Regions from separate parts of the Streptomyces sp. NPDC048411 genome, predicted to be linked through region 1. Evidence: riboswitches for the same ligand, from Rfam matches in the RefSeq annotation. Region 1 holds a riboswitch; each other region holds the start of a gene.

Region 1 (19,203 bases):
GATCAACGCCCGGTTCGCCAGTTGCGCGCGCTGAAGTGGGGACTCGTCCCCTCGTGGGCCAAGTCGCCCGAGGGCGGAGCCCGGATGATCAACGCCCGGGCGGAGACCGTCCACGAGAAGCCGTCCTTCCGCCGCCCCTTCGTCTCGCGCCGCTGCATCCTGCCCGCCGACGGCTACTACGAGTGGGTCACCGGCGCCGACGAGCGGCAGCTGGAGGAGACGGGGAAGAAGAAGCGGCCGCGGAAGCAGCCGTACTTCGTGACGCCCGCCGACGGATCGGTCTTCGCGATGGCCGGACTGTACGAGTTCTGGCGTGACCGGACGCTGCCGGACGACCACCCGCTGGCCTGGTGGGTGACCTGCTCCGTGATCACCACCGAGGCGGAGACCACCCCGCTCGCCGTCGCCCCCGCCGAGGGCCCGGGCGCGCTCGCCGACATCCACCCCCGGATGCCGCTGATGCTGACCCCGGACCGCTGGGACGCCTGGCTGGACCCCTCGCGCACCGACATCGGGGAGCTGCGGGCGCTGCTGGCACCACCGCCCGGCGGACTGATGCGGGCGTACCCGGTGGCCACGGCGGTCAGCAACGTCCGCAACAACGGGCCCGAGCTCCTCGAGGAACTGACCGCGCCGGAGGTCGGCATGCTCTTCTGACCGGGCAGGATGGGCGCTGTGAGTCGTAGAGAGACAGCCCCGACGGCCGAGACGGTCGACACCGCCACCGGGCCCGCCCGGATCACCTGGCTGCCCGCGCGCAGACCCCGCCTGGTGCTCGCCCTCGGCCACGGCGCCGGCGGCGGCATCGAGGCCCGCGACCTCCAGGCATTGGCCGCCGCGCTGCCCGCACGCGGCGTGACCGTCGCCCTGGTGGAGCAACCCTGGCGGGTCGCCGGGAAGAAGCTCGCGCCCGCCCCGAAGACCCTGGACACCGGCTGGCGCGGTCTGTGGCCCGCTCTCACCGCACCCGGGCTGCCCGTCGTCGCCGGCGGACGCAGCGCAGGCGCGCGGGTGGCCTGCCGCACGGCGGCCGGGCTCGGCGCGCACGCCGTCCTCGCGCTCAGCTTCCCGCTGCACCCGCCCGGCAGACCGGAGAAGTCCCGCAAGGACGAACTGCTCGGCGCGGGCGTGCCCACGCTCGTCGTGCAGGGCGGCCACGACCCGTTCGGGCGGCCGGCCGAGTTCCCTCCAGGAGAGTACGAGATCGCCGAGGTGCCGTACGGGGACCACGGCTTCGCCGTACCGAAGAAGTCAGGACTGACCGAGGACCGGGCGATGGAACTCCTCACCGCCGCCGTGACGGAATGGCTGGACCGGCTCCCGTAACTCTGGACCGACTCTCGTCACTGAGGCCCGCACATCCTCATGTGGATCGGATCACACCCGCGGACGACCCGGCGCACCCCGGGAATGTTGTGTCGGAGACCACTGTTGTTGGGGACATCGGTACATCAACGTCGTACGTGGAGAGGGAGTCCGTCGCATGGGTTCGACCATCTGCCCGCGCCGCTCGAACGCCGCTGACCTGGAGTGGACGGTGCTGCACGCGGCGAAGACCACCACCGGGCGGGCACGGAGCGGATCGGAACGACAGCCCGCGTCCAAGCAAGGTCGACTATTCTCCGATTCGAGCGGGTCCGGTCTCGGAACCGCCACAGCGTTGGAGGAGGTGGGTCCGGTCACCGGTACCGACACAGGGACCGACGACGGCCGCGCGGAGGAGACGACCGCCGAGCGCAATGCGCGCTTCGAGCGGGACGCCCTCGGTTTCCTCGACCAGATGTACTCGGCCGCGTTGCGCATGACGCGCAATCCCGCAGACGCCGAGGACCTGGTTCAGGAGACGTATGCGAAGGCGTACGGCTCCTTCCACCAGTTCCGCGAGGGGACGAACCTCAAGGCGTGGATGTACCGCATCCTCACCAATACGTTCATCAACTCGTACCGCAAGAAGCAGCGCGAACCCCAGCGCAGTGCCGCCGAGGAGATCGAGGACTGGCAGCTGGCGCGCGCCGAGTCGCACATGTCCACAGGTCTGCGCTCCGCCGAGTCGCAGGCGCTCGATCACCTGCCGGACTCGGACGTGAAGTCCGCGCTGCAGGCGATCCCCGAAGAGTTCCGCATCGCGGTATATCTCGCCGATGTAGAGGGCTTTGCCTACAAGGAGATCGCGGACATCATGGGGACTCCCATCGGTACGGTGATGTCCCGACTGCACCGGGGCCGCCGCCAACTGCGCGGCATGCTGGAGGACTACGCCCGTGAACGCGGGCTCGTCCCGGCCGGTGCCGGAGAGTCGGACGATCGGAAAGGCTCGGGCTCATGAGCTGCGGAGAGCCGCACGAGACAGACTGCTCAGAGGTCCTCGATCATCTCTACGAGTTTCTCGACCATGAGATGCCCGACAGCGACTGCAGCAAGTTCGAGGTCCACTTCGAGGAGTGCTCCCCGTGTCTGGAGAAGTACGGGCTGGAGCAGGCGGTGAAGAAGCTGGTCAAGCGCTGCTGCGGTCACGACGACGTGCCGGCCGACCTGCGCTCCAAGGTGATGGGCCGGATCGATCTGATCCGCTCCGGGCAGGCCGTGCCGGACCAGGACGTGGTGGCCGAGCTGCCGAGCGCCGCCACGGAGTGACCGGCGGTCACCCCTGAACACGGGGGTGTTTTCTGCACGATGAGGGCGTGCCGCGGCCGTTGCGGCAGGCCCTCACCCGTACCACCGCCCACGCATGCACTTCACCCGAACGTGCTAATCGGGCTCAACCATGCTCGACCAAGTGCCCAACTCGCTAGCGTGGCGCCTCCATTGACCTAGTTGGGGGGCGGGCAGGGCGGGTGAGAGGCACCGGGGCTGCGGCGTGCGCGGTCATTCTGGCCGCCGCGGTCTGCGCTGCCTTCTGTGTGCGGCCCGCGCTGCCACCCGGCGGTAGGGGGGTGCCCTGGGGCACCGTCGTTCTGCTCACCGGGCTCTATCTGGTCTGTGAACTGCCCGGACGCCGTCCGTTCTTCGGCGGCTCCGTGCCGATCAGTGCCGGATCGTTCTTCCCGCTGCTGCTCACGGCGGCGTTCCTGTTGCCGCCCGCCGCCGCGGCGCTGGTCGCGATCCCCGGCTCACTCGCCGGCCGGGTGGAGAACGCGCCCGTCGCGGCCCGCCGAGTCTGGCGCACCGCCCAGCTGGTGACCACTGTCTGGGTGGCGTCGACCGTCCACGGCCTGCTCGGCGGCGGCGCCACGCTCGGCGGGCCCGGCCCCGACCTGCTGCCCGACTTCCCTTACGCCGTCCTGCCCGCCTGCGTCGCCGCGCTGGCCTTCAGCCTCGTCCTGACCGCCCTGGACGGCTCGATCCTGGCCGCGGCCGAACGGCTGCCCGTCCGGCGTGCCTGGAGCGGACTGCTGCCGAACTCGCTCGGGCCGCACCTGGTGCACGGGCTCGCCGGACTGATGATGGCCCTGCTGTGGCGCAGCTCGTACGGGCCGCTGTCGGCGCTCTTCGTCCTGCTGCCGATGTACATCTCCTGCTGGGTCTTCTCCCAGTACCACCGCCAGCAGGCAGCACACCGCGCCACCATCCGGGCGCTGGTGCAGGCGGTCGACATCAAGGACACCTACACCCGGGGGCACAGCGAGCGCGTCGGTCAGGCATCCGTGCTGATCGCGAGGGAGCTGGGCATGGCGGAGGACCGGCTCGAAGTGCTCCGGTTCGCCGGGATCCTGCACGACATCGGCAAGCTCGGCGTGCCGACCCGGGTGCTGCGCAAGGACGGGCCGCTCACCCCGGAGGAACGGCGCGTGATCGAGCTGCACCCGGAGTACGGCCACGAGATCGTCCGGGGCATCGGCTTCCTGGGCGAGGCGCGGGCGGCGATCCTGCACCATCACGAGCGGCTCGACGGCAGCGGCTATCCCTACGGGCTGAGCGGGCGGGAGATTCCCGAGTTCGCACGGGTCGTCGCGGTGGCCGACGCCTTCGACGCGATGACGTCGACGCGGTCGTACCGCAGGGGACGGCCGGTGCCGGTGGCGGTGGAGGAGCTGAAGCGCTGTGCGGGGACGCAGTTCGATCCGCAGATGGTGCGGGCGCTGGCGCGGGCGGTGGAGCGGCGCGGGTGGGCCGCGGAGACAGTGGCGGTGACGGCGGACGAGGCAGTCCCGTCGCCGGGTGCGGGCGCCGGGTTCGTCCCGCAGGCGTCTCGTCCTCGGCCGCCGGACGGGCTTGATGGTGCCGACGGGCTCGACGGTGCGGACAGGCTCGACGCTGCCGCGGAACGCCCCCGGTGACCGGCGCCGTCGCTGCTGTCCGCCTCGGTGCCGTTGTGCTTGCCCTCGGGGGGCTGGCTCACACTCTCTGGCACGGAGTTCATGAACCCGGGCATGCCCTTGCCTTCGGGGTGCTCATCACCGTCGGCGAGCTCGCCCGCTGGGGTGCGCTGCCCGGGGAGCGGGAGCCCGCGCCGCTCGGGGCCGCCGGCGCGCTCGCGTACGCCCTGCTCGGCCGCAGTGGCGGGCAACCCACCACCCACGGGGTCCTCCAGGTCGTCGCCGTCCTCGTCGCCGCGCAGCTTGTCGCCGCCGTGCCCCACGTGGCGCGCGGCAGCGGGCCCACCGCCGATCAGCTCGCCCGGCGGATCGTCACCGTCTCGTTCGCCGCCGTGTGCTTCCAGCCGCTCTACAACTCCGGCCGGACCGCCGACTGGTTCGGCGACGGCCCGTTCTTCGCACTCTTCCTTCTCGTCCTGCTCGGGCTCACCTCCCTGTGCGACGCCGTGCTCGGCGCCCTGTTGCTGCGCTCCGGCACCCTCCCCCACGGCTACCGGAGCAGGGGCGGCACCTCCATCCCGTACGGGCCGCTGCTCCGCGACGAGCTGCGCGCCTTTCTCGGCATCGGTTCGGCGGTCTGTGCGACCGGTGCGGTGATGGCTCTCGGGGTCGCCGTCGCCGGGCTGTGGGCGCTGCCCGTGCTCTGCGTACCGCTGCTGCTGACCCAGGTGTCGTTCCGCAGGTTCGTCGCCGTGCGCACCACCTACCGGCAGACCATCGCCTCGCTCGCCCGGTCCACCGAGATCGCCGGCTACACCCCCCACGGGCATGCCCGCAGAGTGGCGGTCCTCTGTACGGCCGTCGGTCGGGAGCTGGGGCTCTCCGGGGCCGAACTCACCGTGCTGGAGTACGCCGCACTGATGCACGACATCGGTCAGCTCTCCCTCGTCGACCCCGTGCCCGACGGGGCGACCGCCCCGCTGCCCGCCGCGGAGCAGCGCCGGATCGCGCTGCTGGGCGGGGCCGTGGTTCGGCAGACCGGCGTGGACTCCGAGATCGCCGTCGTGGTGGAGCGGCAGGCCGACCCGTACCGCGAGCAGCCGCTGCCCGCCCGGATCGTCCGCGCCGTCAACGCATACGACGACCTGTGCGGGGAAGGTCTCAGCGGCCCGCTCGGCGCTCTGGAACGGCTCCGGCTCGGAACCGCCCACGACTACCAGCCGGAGGTGGTCGAATCGCTTGCCAGGGTCCTGGCCCGGGGCGGTCTGACCCCCGTCCCACCTGGGTAACCCATGGGTAATGAGCGGGCGTCCTGCCAGGCATGGTTGGATGCGAAGGAGAGCGCAAGAACGAGGGTGTCCAGTCGGGACAGGCGGGAATCGTGAGGATCTTCGGGAAGGTACGGCATCGGCCCTCCGCCTCTTGGCGGCAGGCCACGGACCGCGCGTTCACGCTGATCGGCGACGGCCGGTACGAGGACGCGGGCGCACTGCTGACACGGGCGGCGGACCTGGAACCCTGGCTCTCCGAGTCATGGTTCAACCTGGCGCTGCTGCACAAATTCCGGCATGACTGGGAGCAGGCGAGGGCGGCCGGGCTGCGCGCCGTCGCGCTCCTCGACAAGGAGTCCGGCGCCCCCGACTGGTGGAACGTCGGGATCGCCGCCACCGCCCTGCAGGACTGGCCCCTGGCCCGCCGCGCCTGGCAGGCGTACGGCCTGAAGGTGCCGGGCGCCGGCCAGCACACCGCGGCGGCGAACAGCGAGCCGGTCGGTATGGAGCTGGGCAGCGCGGCCGTGCGGCTGTCGCCCGAGGGCGAAGCCGAGGTCGTCTGGGGCCGCAGGCTGGATCCGGCCCGGATGGAAGTGCTGTCGATCCCGCTGCCCTCCTCCGGGCGGCGCTGGGGCGAGGTCGTCCTCCACGACGGGGTGCCGCACGGCGAGCGGGTCACCGCGGCGGGCCCCTCGTACCCCGTGTTCGACGAGATCGAGCTCTGGGCTCCGTCCCCCGTACCCACCTGGGTGGTGCTCCTCGAAGCTGCCACGGAGGCGGACCGGGACGCTCTGGAGCAGCTGGCGTCCGATGCCGGGTTCGCCGCCGAGGACTGGTCGTCATCCGTGCGGCTGCTCTGCCGGGCCTGTTCCGAGAGCCGGATGGAGAGCGACGAGGGTGACGGCGAGCATCTCGACCCGCACGACCACAGCGAGCCCGGCCATCCGGGACCGCTCGGCCACCGCACCGCCGGAGGTCTGTGGGTGCCGGAGCGCGAGTGCGGGATAGCGGCACCGGCCGGGCTGGTGCGGGGACTGCTGGACGGCTGGGTGGCGGACAGCCCGGACAGCCGTGAGTGGCGGGATCTCGAAGAAGTCTGCTGAGCCGTGCGTCCGCGGCCCGGCCGTAACGGCCTCCCCCACGATCGGGAGCCCGCTCCCCGCCGCGGGGGAGGCCGTTACGCTGTACGGGCATCGATTCAGGTTTTGAGGAAGGCGTACGGCGGACATGGCGCAGCAGGAGACGGACGAGCAGATCAGCGTCGACGAAGAAGGCTTCGTCGTGGACACCGAGGACTGTGAGGCGCGCGAGGCGGCGTACCGCGAGCGCGGGACCTCCCGTCCGATCACGGTCGTGGGCAACCCGGTGCTGCACAAGGAGTGCAAGGACGTCACCGAGTTCGGCGACGAGCTGGGCCGGCTGATCGACGACATGTTCGCCAGCCAGCGGACGGCGGAGGGCGTGGGCCTGGCCGCCAACCAGATCGGCGTGGACCTCAAGGTCTTCGTCTACGACTGCCAGGACGACGACGGCGTGCGGCATGTGGGCGCCGTCTGCAACCCGGTGCTCGAAGAGCTGCCGCCGGAGGAGCGCATCCTCGACGACTCCAACGAGGGCTGTCTCTCCGTCCCGACCGCGTACGCCTCGCTGGCCCGCCCGGACTATGCGGTGGTGCGCGGCCAGGATGCCAAGGGCAACCCGGTCAAGATCCGCGGCAACGGCTACTTCGCGCGCTGCCTCCAGCACGAGACGGACCATCTGTACGGCTACCTGTACATCGACCGGCTCTCGAAGCGGGACCGCAAGGACGCGCTGCGGCAGATGGCGGAGAACACGCCGCGCTACGAGATCGTGCCGAACGACTAGGGCGTGCCAGGCGCCGCCTGGCAGGCGGGACTTTCGAAAAACGCCCTTGATCAGGGGGCAGGTCCGAAGATGATCGGGCGACTTCGGAAACGGCGGTCGGACCGCGGAAGGTGCGGCGGTAAGCGTTCGGAGTGGTTCCCAGGGACTTGACGAACTGATGGCGCAGCGCCGCCGCATTTCCGAAGCCGGTGCGTCCGGCGATCGTGTCCATCGTTCCCTCGGAGGTCTCCAGTAAGCGCTGTGCCGGCAGGACCCGTTGGCGCAGCAACCAGCGGTACGGGGTGGAAGGGGCCGGCCCCGCCGCCCACGCGGCAGGACCGGCCCCGCACCTCATCGCACTAGAAGTCGTCGTCGAAGGCGACCGAGCCCTCCACCGCCACCTGGTACGCGGACGGCCGGCGCTCGAAGAAGTTCGTGAGCTCCTGGACACCCTGCAGCTCCATGAACGAGAACGGGTTCTCGGAGCCGTACACAGCCGGGAAGCCGAGCCGGGTGAGCCGCTGGTCGGCGACGCACTGCAGGTACTCGCGCATCGACTCGGTGTTCATGCCCGGCAGACCGTCGCCGCACAGGTCGCGGCCGAACTGCAGCTCCGCGTCGACGGCCTCCTTCAGCATGTCGGTGACCTGCTGCTGGAGGGCGTCGTCGAAGAGCTCGGGCTCCTCCTTGCGGACGGTGTCCACGACCTCGAACGCGAAGTTCATGTGCATCGTTTCGTCACGGAAGACCCAGTTGGTCCCCGTGGCGAGGCCGTGCAGCAGACCGCGCGAGCGGAACCAGTAGACGTAGGCGAACGCGCCGTAGAAGAAGAGCCCCTCGATGCACGCCGCGAAGCAGATCAGGTTCAGCAGGAAGCGACGGCGGTCGGCCTGCGTCTCCAGCCGCTCGATCTTCTCGACCGAGTCCATCCACTTGAAGCAGAACTGCGCCTTCTCGCGGATGGAGGGGATCTCCTCCACCGCGTCGAACGCGGCCGCACGGTCGTCCGGGTCGGGCAGATAGGTGTCGAGCAACGTCAGATAGAACTGGACGTGCACGGCCTCCTCGAAGAGCTGACGCGACAGGTACAGCCGCGCTTCCGGGGAGTTGATGTGCTTGTACAGGGTGAGTACGAGGTTGTTGGAGACGATCGAGTCACCGGTCGCGAAGAACGCGACGAGCCGGCCGATCATGTGCTGCTCGGCGGGTGTCAGCTTGGCGAGGTCGGCGACGTCGGAGTGGAGGTCGACCTCCTCGACCGTCCAGGTGTTCTTGATCGCGTCGCGGTAGCGCTCGTAGAAGTCCGGGTAGCGCATGGGCCGCAGGGTCAGTTCGAAGCCCGGGTCGAGCAGATTCTTGTCGGTCGAGCTCATCACTGGCAGGCCTCGCAGGACTCGGGGTTTTCGAGGGAGCAGGCGATCGCGTCCGCGTCGGGAGCCGAGGCCTGCTGCGCGGGAAGGGAAGCGGCGGCCGCGGCCCGGCCGGACGCCGCCCGGGCGATTCGGGTGGCCGGGCGCGAGCGCAGGTAGTACGTCGTCTTCAGCCCCTGCTTCCAGGCGTACGCGTACATCGAGGAGAGCTTGCCGATCGTCGGCGTCTCCAGGAACAGGTTCAGCGACTGGCTCTGATCCAGGAACGGCGTACGCGCCGCCGCCATGTCGATCAGACCGCGCTGCGGGATCTCCCATGCCGTGCGGTACAGCGCCTGTACGTCCTCCGGGATCCAGGCGAAGCCCTGCACCGAGCCGCTCGCCTCGCGCAGCGCCTCGCGGGTCCGCGCGTCCCATACGCCCAGCTCCTTCAGCTCGTTCACCAGATAGGCGTTGACCTGGAGGAACTCACCGCTGAGCGTTTCGCGCTTGAAGAGGTTGGAGACCTGCGGCTCGATGCACTCGTACACCCCGGCGATCGAGGCGATCGTGGCGGTCGGAGCGATCGCGAGCAGCAGCGAGTTGCGCATGCCGGTCTTCGCGATCCTGGCGCGCAGCGCGTCCCAGCGCTCCGGCCAGCTCAACTCGGTGTCGTAGTGGTCGGGGTGCAGCACGCCGCGGGCGGCGCGCGTCTCGGACCAGGCGGGCAGCGGACCGGACCGCTCGGCGAGGTCGCAGGACGCCTCGTACGCGGCGAGCATGATCCGCTCGGAGATCTTCGTGGAGAGCGCGCGGGCCTCGGGGGAGTCGAACGGCAGCCGCAGCCGGAAGAAGACGTCCTGGAGCCCCATCGCGCCCAGCCCCACTGGACGCCAGCGGGCGTTGGAGCGGCCGGCCTGCTCGGTCGGGTAGAAGTTGATGTCGACGACCCGGTCGAGGAACGTCACGGCGGTACGGACGGTGGAGTCCAGCCGCTCCCAGTCGATGTCGCCGTCGGCCACGAACGAACCGAGGTTGACCGAACCGAGGTTGCAGACGGCGGTCTCGCCGTCGTCGGTGACTTCGAGGATCTCGGTGCACAGGTTCGACGAGTGGACGACGCGACCCGGCTCGGCGGTCTGGTTGGCCGTCCGGTTGGAGGCGTCCTTGAACGTCATCCAGCCCTGACCGGTCTGCGCGAGCGTCCGCATCATCCGGCCGTACAGCTCACGCGCGGGCATCGACTTGCGGGCCAGGCCCTTGGCCTCGGCGGCCCGATACGCGGCGTCGAACTCGTCGCCCCACAGGTCGACCAGTTCCGGCACATCGGCGGGGGAGAACAGCGACCAGTCGCCGTCCGCGTCGACCCGGCGCATGAACTCGTCCGGGATCCAGTGCGCCAGGTTGAGGTTGTGCGTACGCCGCTGGTCCTCGCCCGTGTTGTCGCGCAGCTCCAGGAATTCCTCGATGTCCGCGTGCCACGTCTCCAGGTAGACGGCGGCGGCGCCCTTGCGGCGGCCGCCCTGGTTCACTGCGGCGACCGAGGCGTCGAGCGTCTTCAGGAACGGCACGATGCCGTTGGAGTGCCCGTTGGTGCCGCGGATCAGCGAACCGCGGGCGCGGATCCGGGAGTACGAGAGGCCGATGCCGCCCGCGTGCTTGGAGAGCCGCGCCACCTGGTGGTAGCGGTCGTAGATGGAGTCGAGCTCGTCCAGCGGTGAGTCCAGCAGATAGCAGGAGGACATCTGCGGGTGCCGGGTGCCGGAGTTGAAGAGTGTGGGGGAGGAGGGGAGGTAGTCGAGGCGGCTCATCAGACCGTACAGCGCGGCGACTTCGTCCAGTGCGCGCACCGACTCGTCCTCGGCGAGGCCGGCGGCGACGCGCAGCATGAAGTGCTGCGGCGTCTCGATGACCTGGCGGGTGAGCGGGTGGCGCAGCAGGTAGCGGCTGTGCAGTGTCCGCAGCCCGAAGTAGCCGAACCGGTCGTCGGCGCCGTCGGCGAGGGACTGCTCGACCAGCGCGTCGAGCCGGGCCGTGTGGAGCGCCACGAACGCGGCCGTACGGTCCGCGACCAGACCCTCGCGGTGGCCGACGGCGACCGAGGCGGAGAACGACAGCGCGCCCTGACCGGCCGCCTCGTCCGCGATGGTGCGGGTCAGGAGGCGGGCGGCGAGCCGGGAGTACGCGGGGTCCTCGGCGATCAGACCCGCGGCGGCCTCGGTGGCCAGCGCGCGCAACTCCGCCTCGTCCGACGCGGCGTTGCGGCCGCGCAGCGCGGCGGCGGCGACGCGGCCGGGGTTGGTGTCGGGCAGATCGGCAGTGAGGTCGGTCAGGGTCCGCAGCAGTGCGGTCCCGGGTCCGTCGTTCGTGCTTCCCGCGGACTCGGCGACTGAAGCCGGATCGGCTGGCGCGATGGTCACGTGGTGCTCTCCCTCGCTCGGCTCGGGGCCGGCGGGGGAGCGGGGCAGCCGCTCGGAGGAATGCCCGAAGAAGGAGGGCAGCACTGCGTGCGGCGTCCACCGGCCCATCCGCGAGGCCCGGACGTCTGGGCGTCCGGATCGGTCGAGCCGGACGCGCTGTCGGCAGGTCCTCGGACTTTCAGGGTGCGCAAAAGGGACCCGAATATACCGTTGCGGGACAGTTCCGGATTCGCACCGGATTTCCCTGCGGCGACAGCGAGCACGAGCATACATGTGGGGGCCGCCCGATGAGGCGGCCCCCACATGTTGTGTCGAATCGGTTCAGAGGCTCAGGCTGTACGTGAGCAGCGCGAGGCCCGCAAGGGGATCCCGGTCGCGTTCCGGCGTGCGTACGAAGTCGCGCCGATGGTAGATCCGGTGGGCGCCGGACATGGTCGGCTGGGCGGACAGGACGAGCTGCGCGACGCCCTCCGTGGCCCGTGCCCGGTCGAAACACGCCCTAGCCGGCGGATGGGCTCGCGTCGGGTGACGGGCTCGACTCGGGCCTGGCCGAGGGGAGTTCCACCTGGACGCCCGGGTCGCCCGCGTCCGCCGTGTAGTCCGCCGGGGAGGTCTCGTCGACGCCCGCCGGGGCCTTCACCGCGTTCAGGACGAAGGTCAGCACCACGGTCGCCACGGCGTTCAGCACGAACGCCGTCAGACCGATGTAGCCGATCTCGCCGATCCCCGGGATCTCCTTCGAGGAGCCGCCGAAGTGCGCCTGGGTCGGGCTTGCCACTCCGTATGCGGCGAGCGTGCCGTACACCATGCCGACCGCCCAGCCCGCGAGCAGCGCCCAGCGGTGGAACCACCGGGTGAACAGGCCGCCGACCAGTGCCGGGAACGTCTGCAGGATCCAGATCCCGCCGAGCAGCTGGAAGTTGATCGCGACCGTCTTGTCCATGGTGAGGACGAAGACGAGCGCACCGACCTTCACCAGCAGCGACACCAGCTTGGAGACCTTCGTCTCCTGGGCCGGGGTGGCGTCGGGCTTCAGGAAGTCCTTGTAGATGTTCCGGGTGAAGAGGTTCGCCGCGGCGATCGACATGATCGCGGCGGGGACCAGCGCGCCGATGCCGATCGCGGCGAACGCCACGCCGGCGAACCAGTCGGGGAACATGTTCTCGAACAGCTGCGGGATCGCCAACTGTCCGTTGTCCACCTTGACTCCGGCGGCGATCGCCATGAAGCCGAGCAGCGCCAGCAGGCCCAGCATCAGCGAGTACAGCGGGAGGATCGTGGTGTTGCGCCGGATCACATTGCGGCTGCGGCTGGAGAGCGTCGCCGTGATCGAGTGCGGATACATGAACAGTGCCAGCGCCGAGCCCAACGCCAGAGTGGCGTAGGTCCATTGGTTGGCCTCGGCGGGAGCCAGCGCGCCGGTCGGTTTCCCTCCAGGCGGGCCCGCGAACTTCTCCTGCGCGGCGGCGAAGATGTCGTGGAATCCGCCCAGCTTGATCGGGATGTAGATGATCGCCACCGCGATGACCAGATAGATCAGCCCGTCCTTGACGAACGCGATCAGCGCGGGCGCCCGCAGACCGGACGAGTACGTGTACGCGGCGAGCACCGCGAACGCGATCAGCAACGGCAGGTCCTTGACGAACCAGTTGGTGTTCTCGCCGCCGCCGACGCCCATCACGTCCAGTACCGCCTGGATGCCGACGAGCTGGAGCGCGATGTACGGCATCGTGGCGAGGATGCCGGTGACGGCGACCGCCAGCGACAGCCCCTTCGAGCCGAAGCGCCCACGGACAAAGTCCGAGGTGGTCACGTACCCGTGCTTGTGCGAGACCGACCACAGCCGCGGCAGGAAGGTGAAGATCAGCGGGTACACGAGGATGGTGTACGGCACCGCGAAGAAGCCGGCCGCGCCCGCCGTGTAGATCAACGCGGGAACGGCTACGAAGGTGTACGCGGTGTACAGGTCGCCGCCGAGCAGGAACCAGGTGACCCAGGTGCCGAACGACCGTCCGCCCAGGCCCCATTCGTCGAGGCTGGCCTCGTTCTCGGCCTTGCGCCAGCGCGCCGCCAGGAAGCCCATGACCGTGACGGCCACGAAGAAGAAGATGAAGACGCCGAGCGCGACGCCGTTCACGCCGTCCTTCATGCCGACGCACCCCCCTTGCGGGCGCGCTGGTCACGCTGCCAGAGCTTGTACGCGACCATCGTGAGCGCCGTGGAGATCAGCACCCAGACCATCTGGTACCAGTAGAAGAACGGGATTCCGATGAAGGTGGGGTCCACCTTCGCGTACGAACCCACCCAGAGCATCGCCACGAACGGGGCGGCGAGACAGAGGGCGATGAGTACTCTCACCGGTGTGACCGTCGGTGGTTTCGCGTCTGTTTCCTCGGGCATGTGGTGCCTCCGTCCCCTCGCTGATCACCTGTTGTAACGCGCAGGCAATCTAGGGGAGTCTTCCGGTCACCGTCACCCCCTGCCCGGCAAAAGTGTGACGGAGCCGCTGGAGGGATTCTGCCCGGGGGACCGACTCCTGATGCTCTGTCCGCGTCTGGACAGTTGTCCGGTCAGGAGCCGGTCCGCGGTCTCAGTCGGTCGGCCGCTTCAGACGCGCCACGAACTTGTAACGGTCGCCGCGGTACACCGACCGCACCCATTCGACCGGTTCGCCGCGTCCGTCCAGGGAGTGACGGGACAGCATGAGCATCGGCAGCCCCACGTCCGTACCGAGCAGACCGGCTTCCCGCGGGGTGGCGAGCGAGGTCTCGATCGTCTCCTCGGCCTCGGCGAGCCGTACGTCGTAGACCTCGGCCAGCGCGGTGTAGAGGGAGGCGTACTTCACCAGCGAACGACGCAACGCGGGAAAGCGTTTGGCCGAAAGGTGCGTGGTCTCGATGGCCATCGGTTCACCGCTGGCCAGGCGGAGTCGCTCGATCCGCAGCACCCGGCCGCCGGTCGTGATGTCCAGCAGCCCGGCGAGGGTGTCGTCGGCGGTGACATATCCGATGTCCAGGAGTTGAGAGGTCGGTTCCAGCCCCTGGGCGCGCATGTCCTCGGTGTACGAGGTGAGCTGCAGGGCCTGCGAGACCTTCGGCTTGGCCACGAACGTGCCCTTGCCCTGGATGCGCTCCAGCCGGCCCTCCACGACCAGCTCCTGGAGCGCCTGGCGCACGGTGGTGCGCGAGGTGTCGAACTCGGCGGCGAGGGTCCGCTCCGGTGGCACCGGGGTGCCGGGCGGCATGGTGTCCGTCATGTCGAGGAGGTGGCGCTTCAGCCGGTAGTACTTCGGGACCCGTGCGGTGCGTGTGGCCGCGCCCGCGCCCGTCTCGTTCTCCGTACTGCCCCCGTCGGCACTCATAGCCCGCCTTCCCGACTGCTGCGTTGCTGCCGTCACCTGCTCCTCCGTCTGTTGCGGCTCACATGGTGGCACGGTCCGGTCACGGCTCGTGGCCCTCCCTCAGGTGTCGGTCCTGTAACGGACGCGAGTGCACTTCTTATACACCCTTGACACCCCTAAAGGTCTAGGCCAAGCTCCGAGTACTGGTCTAAACCATTAAAGACCAGGTCCCAGCCCCACGGGCAGTACCCGTCGTATGCAATTGTGCGACGGACGGCGATCTCGGGTGGTGGGGGGAATTCTCTTGCATCCCTGAGGAGGGTGTCGTGAAGCGCGGACTCATCGCGGCCATCGGTGTGGTGGCTCTCTTGGCCGGTGCCACTGCCTGTGGCTCGGACGACAAGACCGACAGCAGCAGCAAGAAGACCGGGCCCGACAGCTACAAGGGCCAGACGCTGACTGTCTGGGCCATGGACGGCTCCACGCCTCCCGGCTGGACCAAGGACCTCACCGCCGCCTTCAAGAAGCAGACCGGCGCCACGCTGAAGTTCCAGACCCAGAAGTGGGATGGCATTCAGCAGAAGATCACGACGGCTCTCTCCGAGTCGGCCCCGCCGGACGTCATCGAGGTCGGCAACACCCAGACCCCGGCCTACGCGGCCACCGGTGGCCTCGCCGACCTGAGCGACCTCAAGCAGGAGATCGGCGGTGACTGGGTCGACGCGCTCAACAAGTCCTCCGTCTTCGATGGCAAGCAGTACGCCGCCCCGTGGTACTTCGCCAACCGCGTCGTCATCTACAACAAGAAGGTCTGGGCCGACGCCGGCATCACGGACACCCCGAAGACGCGCGACGAGTTCTTCAAGGACCTCGACGCCATCAAGAAGAAGGGCAAGGCCGAGCCGATCTACATGCCCGGCCAGAACTGGTACTTCTTCGACGGCCTGACCATCGGCCAGGGCGCGGACCTCGTGAAGAAGGAAGGCGACACCTACGTCTCCAACCTCTCCGACCCCAAGGTCACCGCGGCCATGGAGCTCTACAAGAAGTACCAGTCCTACTCCAAGGCCCCCAAGGACAAGGACGAGGCCACCCCGCAGCAGGCCGAGGTCTTCGCCAAGGGCAAGGTCGGTGCCTTCATCGGCATGGGCTGGGAGGCCGGCACGGCCATCGCGGCCAACAAGAAGATCGAGAGCGACATCGGCTACTTCACCATCCCGGGTGAGACCGCCGACAAGCCCGAGGGCGTCTTCCTCGGTGGCTCCAACTTCGCGGTAGCCGCGGGCAGCAAGAAGCAGGACCTCGCCAAGGAGTTCCTGAAGCTCGCTCTGTCCGACCAGTTCGAGGGCCAGCTGGCCAAGGAGAACGGCGTCATCCCGAACAAGGAGTCGCTCAACTCCAACCTGATCGGCAACGGCGCCGCCGAGGCCGCGGCCCCGGCCGCCGCCGGCGGTGGCACCACCCCGCTCATCCCCGAGTGGGCCGCTGTCGAGAACGCGCCGAACCCGATCAAGAGCTACATGACCGCGGTTCTGAACGGTAAGTCCCCGGCCGACGCCGCCAAGGCGGTCGAGGCGGAGATCAACAAGCGTCTCTCGCAGAAGAGCTGACCGCGCGCGCCGGGGGGCGGGCATCTGCCGCCCCCCGGCGCTCCCGCGTGACTCGACCGTACGGCCCAAGAAGAGATGGCGAGCATGTCAGTGCAGACCGAAACAGTGGACTCGGTCCCGGCAGCCGGCGTCCGCAAGGATGACGCCCCTCCGGGCGGCCCTGCCGCATCGAGCATGGAGCGGGCCGGTGGATCCGCCCCCTACCTCCTCCTCCTGCCCGCACTGCTCGCCACAGCGGTGCTCCTGGGCTACCCGCTGGTCAAGAACGGCATGCTGTCGTTCCAGAACCTCAACCCACGCCAGCTGATTCTCCACCTGACCGAGTGGAACGGCGTCGACAACTACAAGGAAATCCTCGGCAGCTCGGACTTCTGGAAGGTCGTCGAGCGGTCGGTCCTCTTCACCGCCGCCAACGTCGTCCTGATCATGCTGCTCGGGATGCTGGTCGGCCTGCTGCTCGCGCGGCTGGGCAAGATGATGCGACTGCTGCTCATGCTGGGCCTGGTGCTCGCCTGGGCCATGCCGATGATCGCGGCGACCACGGTCTACCAGTGGCTGTTCGCCCAGCGGTTCGGTGTCGTCAACTACGTCCTCGACAGCCTCGGCTGGCACTCGATGGCCGACTTCAACTGGACGAGCAGTCAGTTCTCCACCTTCTCGCTGGTCACCCTGGTGATCGTCTGGCAGTCCATCCCGTTCGTGGCGATCAACCTGTACGCCGCGTCGACGACGATCCCCAAGGAGCTGTACGAGGCCGCCTCGCTCGACGGCGCCGGATCCTGGAAGAGCTTCACCTCGGTGACGCTCCCGTTCCTCAAGCCGTTCCTGCTGGCCACGACGTTCCTCGAAGTCATCTGGGTCTTCAAGTCCTTCGCCCAGCTCTTCGCGATCAACGGCGGCGGCCCGGACCGGCTCACCGAGACCCTGCCCGTCTACGCGTTCGTCGAAGGCGTCGGCAACCAGCACTTCGGCATGGGCGCGGCCATCTCGTTCCTGACGATCATCGTCCTGCTGGCGATGACCGGTTACTACCTGCGCACCGTACTCAAGCAAGAGGAGGACGAGCTGTGAGGCGCTCACTGTTCGGCCGGATCTGGCCCAACCTGACGGCTGTCGTCCTCTTCATAGGCTTCGCCTTCCCCGTCTACTGGATGTTCAGCACGGCGTTCAAGCCGACCGGCGACATCATCACCGACACCCCGGTGTGGTTCCCCACCGACATCACCCTCGGGCACTTCAAGAAGGCCGTCGCGGCCGACCACTTCTGGACCCTGGTCGGCAACTCGTTCACGGTGACGATCCTTTCCGTGGCCGCCTCGCTGGTGATCGCGCTGCTGGCGTCCTTCGCGATGGCGCGCATGCGCTTCAAGGGACGCCGTGGCATCCTGCTGACGTTCATGATCGCGCAGATGGCGCCGTGGGAAGTCATGGTCATCGCGATCTACATGTTGGTCCGCGACGCGGACATGCTGAACAGCCTGGTCCCGCTGACGGTCTTCTACATGATGATGGTCCTGCCCTTCGCCGTCCTGACGCTGCGCGGCTATGTCGCCGCGGTGCCCAAGGAACTGGAGGAGTCCGCCATGGTCGACGGCTGTACCCGCCCGCAGGCGTTCAGGAAGGTGATCCTGCCGTTGCTCGGCCCCGGTCTGATGGCGACCTCGCTCTTCGGATTCATCACCGCCTGGAACGAGTTCCCGCTCGTCCTCATCCTCAACAAGGACATCGAGTCCCAGACCCTGCCGCTCTGGCTCTCTCAGTTCCAGACCGCGTTCGGTGACGACTGGGGGGCGACCATGGCTGCCTCCTCGCTCTTCGCGATCCCGATCCTGATCCTCTTCATCTACTTGCAGCGCAAGGCCGTCAGCGGTCTTACCGACGGCGCCGTGAAGGGATAACGCCGCGTCATGACCACACTCACTTCCAGCACGGACACCGTCACGCGCGACGCCCTCGCCGTCCTGCAGCCGGGCTTCGCCGGCACCACCGCGCCGGACTGGCTGCTGCGCCGAGTCGGCGAGGGACTCTCCTCCGTCGGTCTGTTCGGCCGCAACATCGAGACGCCGGAGCAGCTCTCCGCGCTCACCGCCCAACTCCGGGCCGAGCGGGACGACGTACTCGTCGCGATCGACGAGGAGGGCGGTGACGTCACCCGGCTCGAGGTGCGTCACGGCTCGTCCTTCCCCGGCAACCTCGCACTCGGCGCCGTCGACGACCTGGGGCTGACCCGCGCGGTCGCCCAGGAGCTCGGCCGCCGACTCGCCGAGTGCGGCGTCAACCTCAACTGGGCGCCGTCCGCCGACGTCAACTCGAACCCGGGCAACCCGGTCATCGGCGTACGGTCCTTCGGAGCCGACCCGCACCTGGTCGCCCGGCACACCGCCGCGTACATCGAGGGACTCCAGGCCGCCGGGGTCGCCGCCTGCACCAAACACTTCCCGGGGCACGGCGACACCGCGGTCGACTCGCACCACGCGCTGCCCCGCATCGATGTGGACCTCGACACCCTGCACGCCCGTGAGCTGGTGCCTTTCCGGGCGGCGATCGCAGCGGGTTCCAAATCGGTGATGAGCGCGCATATTCTGCTTCCCGCGCTCGACCCCGACCGCCCGGCGACGCTGAGCCCGCAGATCCTCACCGGTCTGCTGCGCGAGGAACTGGGTTACGACGGGCTGATCGTCACCGACGGCATGGAGATGCAGGCCATCTCCTCGACGTACGGGATCGAGCGCGGTTCCGTCCTCGCGGTCGCCGCGGGCGCCGACGCGATCTGTGTCGGCGGCGGGCTGGACGACGAAGGCACCGTGCTGCGTCTGCGCGACGCGCTGGTCGCGGCGGTACGGACCGGCGAACTGCCCGAGGAGCGGCTGGCCGACGCGGCGGCACGGGTACGTTCCCTCGCGTCCTGGACGCAGCGGGCGCGGGAGGCCGTCCCGGAGCCGGGCGCGGTGACGCAGGAGAGGACCGCGCCCGGCACCGGTATCGCCTCCGACATCGGCCTGGTGGCCGCCCGTCGTGCGGTGCGGGTGACTGGCACGGCCGAACCGCTGACCGAGCCGGCGTACATCGCCGCGTTCACCCCGGTCGCGAACATCGCGGTCGGCGACGAGAC
Region 2 (3,059 bases), on a different contig from region 1:
GCCGGGCCGCCGACCTCCTCCACCTGCACCACAGCAGCATCGCCCGCCGACTCGAACAGATCACAAAGACCCTGGGCATCGACCTCACTGAACCCACCGGACTGACACGGGCCAGGCTCGCCCTCACCGCATGGCGGCTACTCAACGACTGAGGAAGATCCGCCTCGCCGCTGGGAACTACCGTCCTTCGCGGACCCGTTGATCCGAAGCCGATAGTCGTCCTGGGCTACTACTGGAACGAGTTCTCGTTACAGTGGGCGTGGCGCAACGCAGCCGCGGGCCGGGACGGGAAAGGGGAAGCCCCATGACACAGGTGACCGAGCACGGCGGCGGCGTGTGGTCCATCAAGGTCCCGATCCCGGACAACCCGCTCGGCCACACCCTGGTGCATGTCCTCGACACCGACCGCGGGCCGGTCCTCGTCGACACCGGCTGGGACGACCCCGACGCCTGGGACACCCTGGTCGCCGGAGTCGCCGCCGTCGGCGTGGACATCACCGGCATCCACGGCGTGGTCATCACCCACCACCATCCCGACCACCACGGACTCTCCGGACAGGTCCGCGAGGCCTCGGGGGCGTGGATCGCGATGCACGCCGCGGACACCGCGATCGTGCGCCGCACCCGTGAGTCCGAACCGGGCACCTGGCTGACCTACCTCGCGGCGAAGCTCGCCGCGGCCGGCGCACCGGAGGAGCACCTCGCCCCACTGCGCGCCGCCCGCACGGGCGGCCGGACGCGCACGCTCCCCGGACTGCGCGCCGCCCTCCCGGACCGCGAGATCGTCCCCGGCGAACTGCTCGACCTCGCGGGCCGGCGGCTCCGGGCGATCTGGACGCCGGGCCACACCCCCGGCCATGTCTGCCTGCACCTGGAGGAGGACCATCCGGCCGATCTGCCCGGCCGCGGCCGCCTCTTCTCCGGCGACCACCTGCTGCCCGGGATCAGCCCCCACATCGGGCTGTACGAGGACCCGGACGACGCAACGGTCACCGACCCCCTGGGCGACTACCTGGACTCGCTGGAGCGCATCGGCCGGCTCGGGGTCGCCGAGGTGCTGCCCGCCCACCAGTACGCGTTCACGGACGCGGCGGGGCGCGTACGGGAACTCCTCGACCATCACGAGGAGCGGCTGACCGGACTGCTCGCCCTGCTCGCCACCCCGTTGACGCCGTGGCAGCTGGCCGAGCGGATGGAGTGGAACCGGCCCTGGGAACAGATCCCGTACGGCTCGCGGAACATTGCCGTCTCCGAGGCCGAGGCTCATGTGCGCCGACTGGTGAAGCTGGGGCGCGCGGAGGCGGTGCCGGGCAGCGGGCCGGTGACGTACGTCGCTGCGTGAGGCAGCCCTCCGCCCGGGGCGAGCGGGCTGCCTCCCGGTAGAGTGTGCGAGTCGTCATCACGCCCGTTCAGGGGGAAGCCGGTGCAAATCCGGCACTGACCACGCAACCGTGAGCCGCCGACACAGCGGCGAGTCGGGCTGCCCTGTCCGCGGTCGTGACCGGCTCGCGTCACCGGAACCCCGGTGACCGGCACCGTCGAGGAATACGGGGCCGGAGCCTGGTGCCTGAGTGTGCCTGTGCCCGGTTCCCCACAGGAGAGGCTCAGCCCGCCATGACCGTACGCCGCAGCGCAGCAGCGCTCGCCGCCACCGCCACCGTGCTCTGTGCGGCCGCTGCCCCGGCCGCGGTCGCGGCGCCGTCCCCCTCCCCCACCCCGTCCGTCGCGCTGCCCTCCGGGCTGTACGGCACCAAGGACCCGACGTACGACGGGGTCTGGCGGCAGTCGCTGGCCTTCCTCGCCCAGCGCGTCGAGGGGGTCGTGCCCGCGACGAAGTCGGTGGACTGGCTGATCGCCCAGCAGTGCGCGAACGGCGCCTACGCCTCGTACCGCGCCGATGTCTCCAAGCCGTGCGACACCAAGACCATGCTGGACACCAATGCGACCGCCGCCGCGGTGCAGGCGCTGGCGGCGGTCGGCGGGCACGGCGACATCGTCAGCAACGGCGTCCGCTGGCTGAAGTCCGTCCAGAACGAGGACGGCGGCTGGGGCTACAACCCGGGCTCCCCCAGCGACGCCAACTCCACCTCGATCGTGACCGGCGCGCTGGCCCGGCAGGGCCAGCGGATCGGCGACATGACGAATCCGGGCGGCAAAACCCCGTACGACGCGCTGCTCGCGCTCGCGATCCCGTGCGGCGGCCCGGACGGCGGCGCGTTCGCGTACCAGCCCGACAAGGCCGGGAAGCTCACCGCGAACGGGGACGCCACCGCGGCCGCCGTGCTCGGCTCGATGGGCAAGGGGCTGGACACCGGGGACAACGCCGCGGTCGAGGGCAAGCCGCCGGCCTGCCGGAAGGGCGACGTCGTCAAGCCGGAGCAGGCCGCCCAGAACGGCGCCTTCTACCTCGCGGGCGCCCTCGCGAAGAACGGCAACCATCTGGACCTGCCGCCGATGCCGGGCGCCGACGACACCACCCCGCAGCCCGACTTCGGCAACACCGCGGACGCTGTCGTCGCCCTGGCCTCCGCGGGCCACAAGAACAAGGCGGCCGGCGCGGTCGGCTGGCTGCAGAAGAACTCCAGGAGCTGGGCCGAGGAGAGCGGCCCCGCCGCCTACGCCCAGCTGGTCCTGGCCGCGCACGCGACCGGCGCCGACGCCCACAACTTCGGCGGCGTCGACCTGGTCCGGGAGCTGAACGCGAGCGGTCCCGCGCCCGCTGCCGTCATCACGCCCAGTGCGACCCCGGACGTCGCCGAGGACGGCACCAGCGACGACGCCGGTCTCGGGGTGTGGTGGCTGGTCGGTATCGGCCTCGCCGCCGGTGCGGGCATCGGCTTCCTGATCAGCAGCCGTCGGAAGCCCCAGCAGCCGTGAACCGAGCGGGGAATCGTGCGGGGAATGCGTTCGGCGGACGGGTGGCCGTCGCGCTGCTGCTGGTACTCGGCGCCGCTCTGACCGTGCTCGGCGCGGGCACCGCCCATGCGGCCGGCTACCGCTACTGGTCGTTCTGGGAGGGCAAGGGGTCCGGCTGGGCCTACGCCACCCAGGGCCCCTCG
Region 3 (3,059 bases), on a different contig from region 1:
GCCGATGGTCCACAAGAAGGAAATCCCGGCCACCATGCCGAGCACGAGCAGAATGACTCCGAGGACGATCATTGCGTCCCCCAATCTTTCAGGGCCACCTTCGAGTATGCGCCGGACGGCGTATCCCGGCGTCGCCGACGACTGCTGTCGTTCGTACTGCCGTCCCGGGCCGCCGGGCATTGGCCGACTGGGCCCCGGACAGCTCGTCGGACCTCGTCGGACAGCCGGGGTTTCAGGCCGACGACACGGCAGTGGACCCCTCGACCAGGCGCGATCCGGTCCGGCGAACCGCTACGCTACCCGCCTCTCCAGCACCTGCTGTTCCTCTTCCTCCTCGGGCAGCTTCACGTCGCTCACCAAGATGTTGACCTCCACGACCTCCAGACCGGTCATCCGCTCGATGGCGGCGATCACCTCGGTCCGGACCTCGCCCGTGAGCTCGACGATCGAGTATCCGTATTCGACGACGATCGACAGGTCGACCGCCGTCTGGACCTCGCCGACCTCGACCTTGACACCGCTGGTGACGGACTGACCTCCCGCTCCGGGGACCCGCTCCCGCACGGCCCCCATACCGCGGGCGAATCCCCCTCCCATGCCCTGGACTCCGGGCACGCCCCGGGCCGCCAGCCCGGCGATCTTCGCCACCACACCGTCGGCGATCGTGGTTCGGCCCCGCGACCCAGGTTCCGTTCTGCGGTTTCCGCCGTGCGGTCCTGGTCCGTGCGTGGCCTCGGGTTGCGGTCGGGTGGTCTCGGGCCGGTGCACCTGCGTTTGATCGGTCATGGTCGGTCGCCCTTCCGAAGAGAAGGTGGATTCGAACACCTTGGCCAGTTTACGTACCATTTGTCAGCATTGCTCGAGCGGTAGGGGCATGTGGGCGGACCCACGGACGGGCCCCGCCGCGGAGGGGAGGGGTGGGATTCCGCGGTTCGTCACGGAGATGGCCCGCCCGCCCACTGTCTGTCCGCCGCGCTGGTCATCGCAGACGGAAGGCCGGCCGGTCGCCGGGGATGCTGTGACCTGACGTCACCGGCAGAGCGGGCCGGTCCGGCGGTGGAGGCCGACGCCGGGTTACGGGGCGTCGGTTCCGGTGCTCAAGGGCCGCCCACAGCGCAGGTTCCAGCGGCCGGACCGGCCGCTGAGCTCTGTCAGTGTCAACGGGGCGACGTCCAACCGCCAGAACGCCTGCGGCAGAAGGCCCAGCGCATGCACGATCGCGGCGCGCACCACCGCGGGTTCGACCACGGCGATCACGCGGCCATCCCCGGCGCCGTCCCGATGCAACGAGTCCAGCCAGCCGCCCACCCGCGCGCACAGGTCCAACAGCGACTCGCCGCCGTGCGGTGCTGCCGAAGGGTCGGACAGCCAAGCCGACACCGCCTCCGGCTCGGCCTCGCTCACCTCCGTCAGCCGCTGCCCGCTCCAGCGACCCAAGTCCCAGCCGCGTAGGGTCGGTTCGGGCTCGGACCGCAGCCCCAACGCCTCGGCGGTACCGGCGCACCTCTCGTCCGCTCCGCACACCCGCCGATCGGCGGCAGGCACCGCGGCAGCGGCCGCACGCGCCCGCCGGACACCGGACGCGTCGAGCGGGGCGTCGCCGTCGAAACGGGCTTCACGCAGCGCCGCATTGAGCGCCGGTGAGATCAACATCACTTGTACCGTCAACACCGTTGTCACCTCCCTGAACTGTGGCCTTTCGGGTAAGCACACCATGGCATCCGAGCCTCCCGGCCCCGCAGATGGCGCCATGGCGGCGCGTGCCCGCAGGCGGTATGGTCGCGACGAACATGACGACGGTGTGACGGAAGTCCGGTGAGAATCCGGCACGGTCGCGCCACTGTGAACCCGTACCCCTGCGGGAAGTCAGACCCGGCACTGTCGTCTCAGGCACCACGATCGGGACGCGTGTTCCCTCAGGAGGTTCTGCCATGGCACAGACTGCTGCCCCCGCAACCGTCGCCACACCCGCCATCACCCCCATCTCGCTGAAGGCCATTGCCCCGTGGGCGGTCTTCTTCGGCATCCTCATGCTCGTCCTGCTGTACTTCGTCGGAGCCGAGCAGGGTGCCACCGCTGTCATCTCCGGCGAAGGTGTCCACGAATGGGTTCACGACGGTCGCCACCTGCTCGGTTTCCCCTGCCACTGACACGCTGCGCACCTCAGGGGAACCGCTCATGAACTCCATATCTGTCAGAGCGCTGCTCGTCCGCGGCATGCTGGCCGGACTTGCCGCGGGCGCGCTCGCTCTTGCCGTCGCCTACTTCCTCGGTGAATCCCGTGTGGACGCGGCGATCGCGCTCGAGGAGGCTCACAGCCACGAGCACGGCGGCGAGGAACTCGTCAGCCGCACCATGCAGTCCACCGCGGGTCTCGCCACCGGTGTCCTGGTCTTCGGTGTGGCGATCGGCGGCATCGCCGCGCTGGTCTTCTGCTACGCCCTCGGCCGCATCGGCAGGTTCGGCCCGAGGGCCACGGCCGCATTGATCGCGTTCGGCGCCTTGCTGACCGTGTATGTCGTGCCGTTCCTCAAATACCCGGCCAATCCGCCGGCTGTCGGAAACCCCGACACGATCGGCCAACGCACCACCCTGTTCTTCCTGATGGTCGCCCTCAGCGTGCTGCTGGCCGTCGCTGCCGTCATCTTCGGCAAGCGGCTGGCTCCCCGCCTGGGCAACTGGAACGCGTCCATTGCCGCGTCCGCCGCCTATGTGCTCGTCATCGGGCTGGCCTACGCCTTCCTGCCCTCGTTCAACGAGGTCGGCAAGGACTTCCCGGCCAGTCTCCTGTGGGAGTTCCGCCTTGCCACCCTCGCCGTTCAGGCCACGCTGTGGACCACTTTCGGTCTGGTCTTCGGGTATCTGACCGAGCGGCTGCTGGTGCCCAAGGCCGGCGCAGTGACGGCCGGGGGCGGTACCACGTCCCACGCGGCCGCCGCTGCGAGCTGAGGCGCCCGCCGACGCGACGGACGCATAGACGGCGCACTAAGCCCCCCGCGGCCCGCGCCGGGGGGGCCGTCAGACCTGGGGGCCCGAGTGTTCCGATTGTCCGATCACTA

The links. Region 1 has a riboswitch for cobalamin ahead of AB0915_RS14560 (ribonucleoside-diphosphate reductase subunit alpha). Riboswitches for the same ligand answer to the same signal wherever they lie in the genome.
Region 2: another riboswitch for cobalamin. It lies ahead of AB0915_RS10435 (prenyltransferase/squalene oxidase repeat-containing protein); the one in region 1 lies ahead of AB0915_RS14560 (ribonucleoside-diphosphate reductase subunit alpha).
Region 3: another riboswitch for cobalamin. It lies ahead of AB0915_RS38740 (CbtB domain-containing protein); the one in region 1 lies ahead of AB0915_RS14560 (ribonucleoside-diphosphate reductase subunit alpha).

The regions. Positions count from the first base shown of each region.
Region 1 covers NZ_JBEZKL010000032.1:42,081-61,283, forward strand. The annotation lists gene AB0915_RS14510 (SOS response-associated peptidase) at 1-657, shown strand, start outside; gene AB0915_RS14515 (alpha/beta family hydrolase) at 676-1,326, shown strand; gene AB0915_RS14520 (sigma-70 family RNA polymerase sigma factor) at 1,670-2,326, shown strand; gene rsrA (mycothiol system anti-sigma-R factor) at 2,323-2,634, shown strand; gene AB0915_RS14530 (HD-GYP domain-containing protein) at 2,835-4,277, shown strand; gene AB0915_RS14535 (HD domain-containing protein) at 4,313-5,545, shown strand; gene AB0915_RS14540 (hypothetical protein) at 5,638-6,630, shown strand; gene def (peptide deformylase) at 6,755-7,393, shown strand; partial or broken gene AB0915_RS14550 (helix-turn-helix domain-containing protein) at 7,470-7,679, opposite strand; gene AB0915_RS14555 (ribonucleotide-diphosphate reductase subunit beta) at 7,732-8,745, opposite strand; gene AB0915_RS14560 (ribonucleoside-diphosphate reductase subunit alpha) at 8,745-11,141, opposite strand; cobalamin riboswitch at 11,285-11,423, opposite strand; partial or broken gene AB0915_RS14565 (GNAT family N-acetyltransferase) at 11,463-11,642, opposite strand; gene mctP (monocarboxylate uptake permease MctP) at 11,641-13,290, opposite strand; gene AB0915_RS14575 (DUF3311 domain-containing protein) at 13,287-13,541, opposite strand; gene AB0915_RS14580 (GntR family transcriptional regulator) at 13,732-14,502, opposite strand; gene AB0915_RS14585 (extracellular solute-binding protein) at 14,808-16,091, shown strand; gene AB0915_RS14590 (sugar ABC transporter permease) at 16,176-17,162, shown strand; gene AB0915_RS14595 (carbohydrate ABC transporter permease) at 17,159-17,989, shown strand; gene AB0915_RS14600 (glycoside hydrolase family 3 protein) at 17,999-19,203, shown strand, end outside.
Region 2 covers NZ_JBEZKL010000020.1:26,616-29,674, reverse strand. The annotation lists gene AB0915_RS10445 (helix-turn-helix domain-containing protein) at 1-152, shown strand, start outside; gene AB0915_RS10440 (MBL fold metallo-hydrolase) at 305-1,342, shown strand; cobalamin riboswitch at 1,374-1,508, shown strand; gene AB0915_RS10435 (prenyltransferase/squalene oxidase repeat-containing protein) at 1,615-2,877, shown strand; gene AB0915_RS10430 (SCO2322 family protein) at 2,919-3,059, shown strand, end outside.
Region 3 covers NZ_JBEZKL010000273.1:195-3,253, forward strand. The annotation lists gene AB0915_RS38725 (hypothetical protein) at 1-84, opposite strand, end outside; gene AB0915_RS38730 (Asp23/Gls24 family envelope stress response protein) at 292-786, opposite strand; gene AB0915_RS38735 (histidine phosphatase family protein) at 1,075-1,653, opposite strand; adenosylcobalamin (AdoCbl) riboswitch at 1,780-1,928, shown strand; gene AB0915_RS38740 (CbtB domain-containing protein) at 1,932-2,150, shown strand; gene AB0915_RS38745 (CbtA family protein) at 2,179-2,949, shown strand.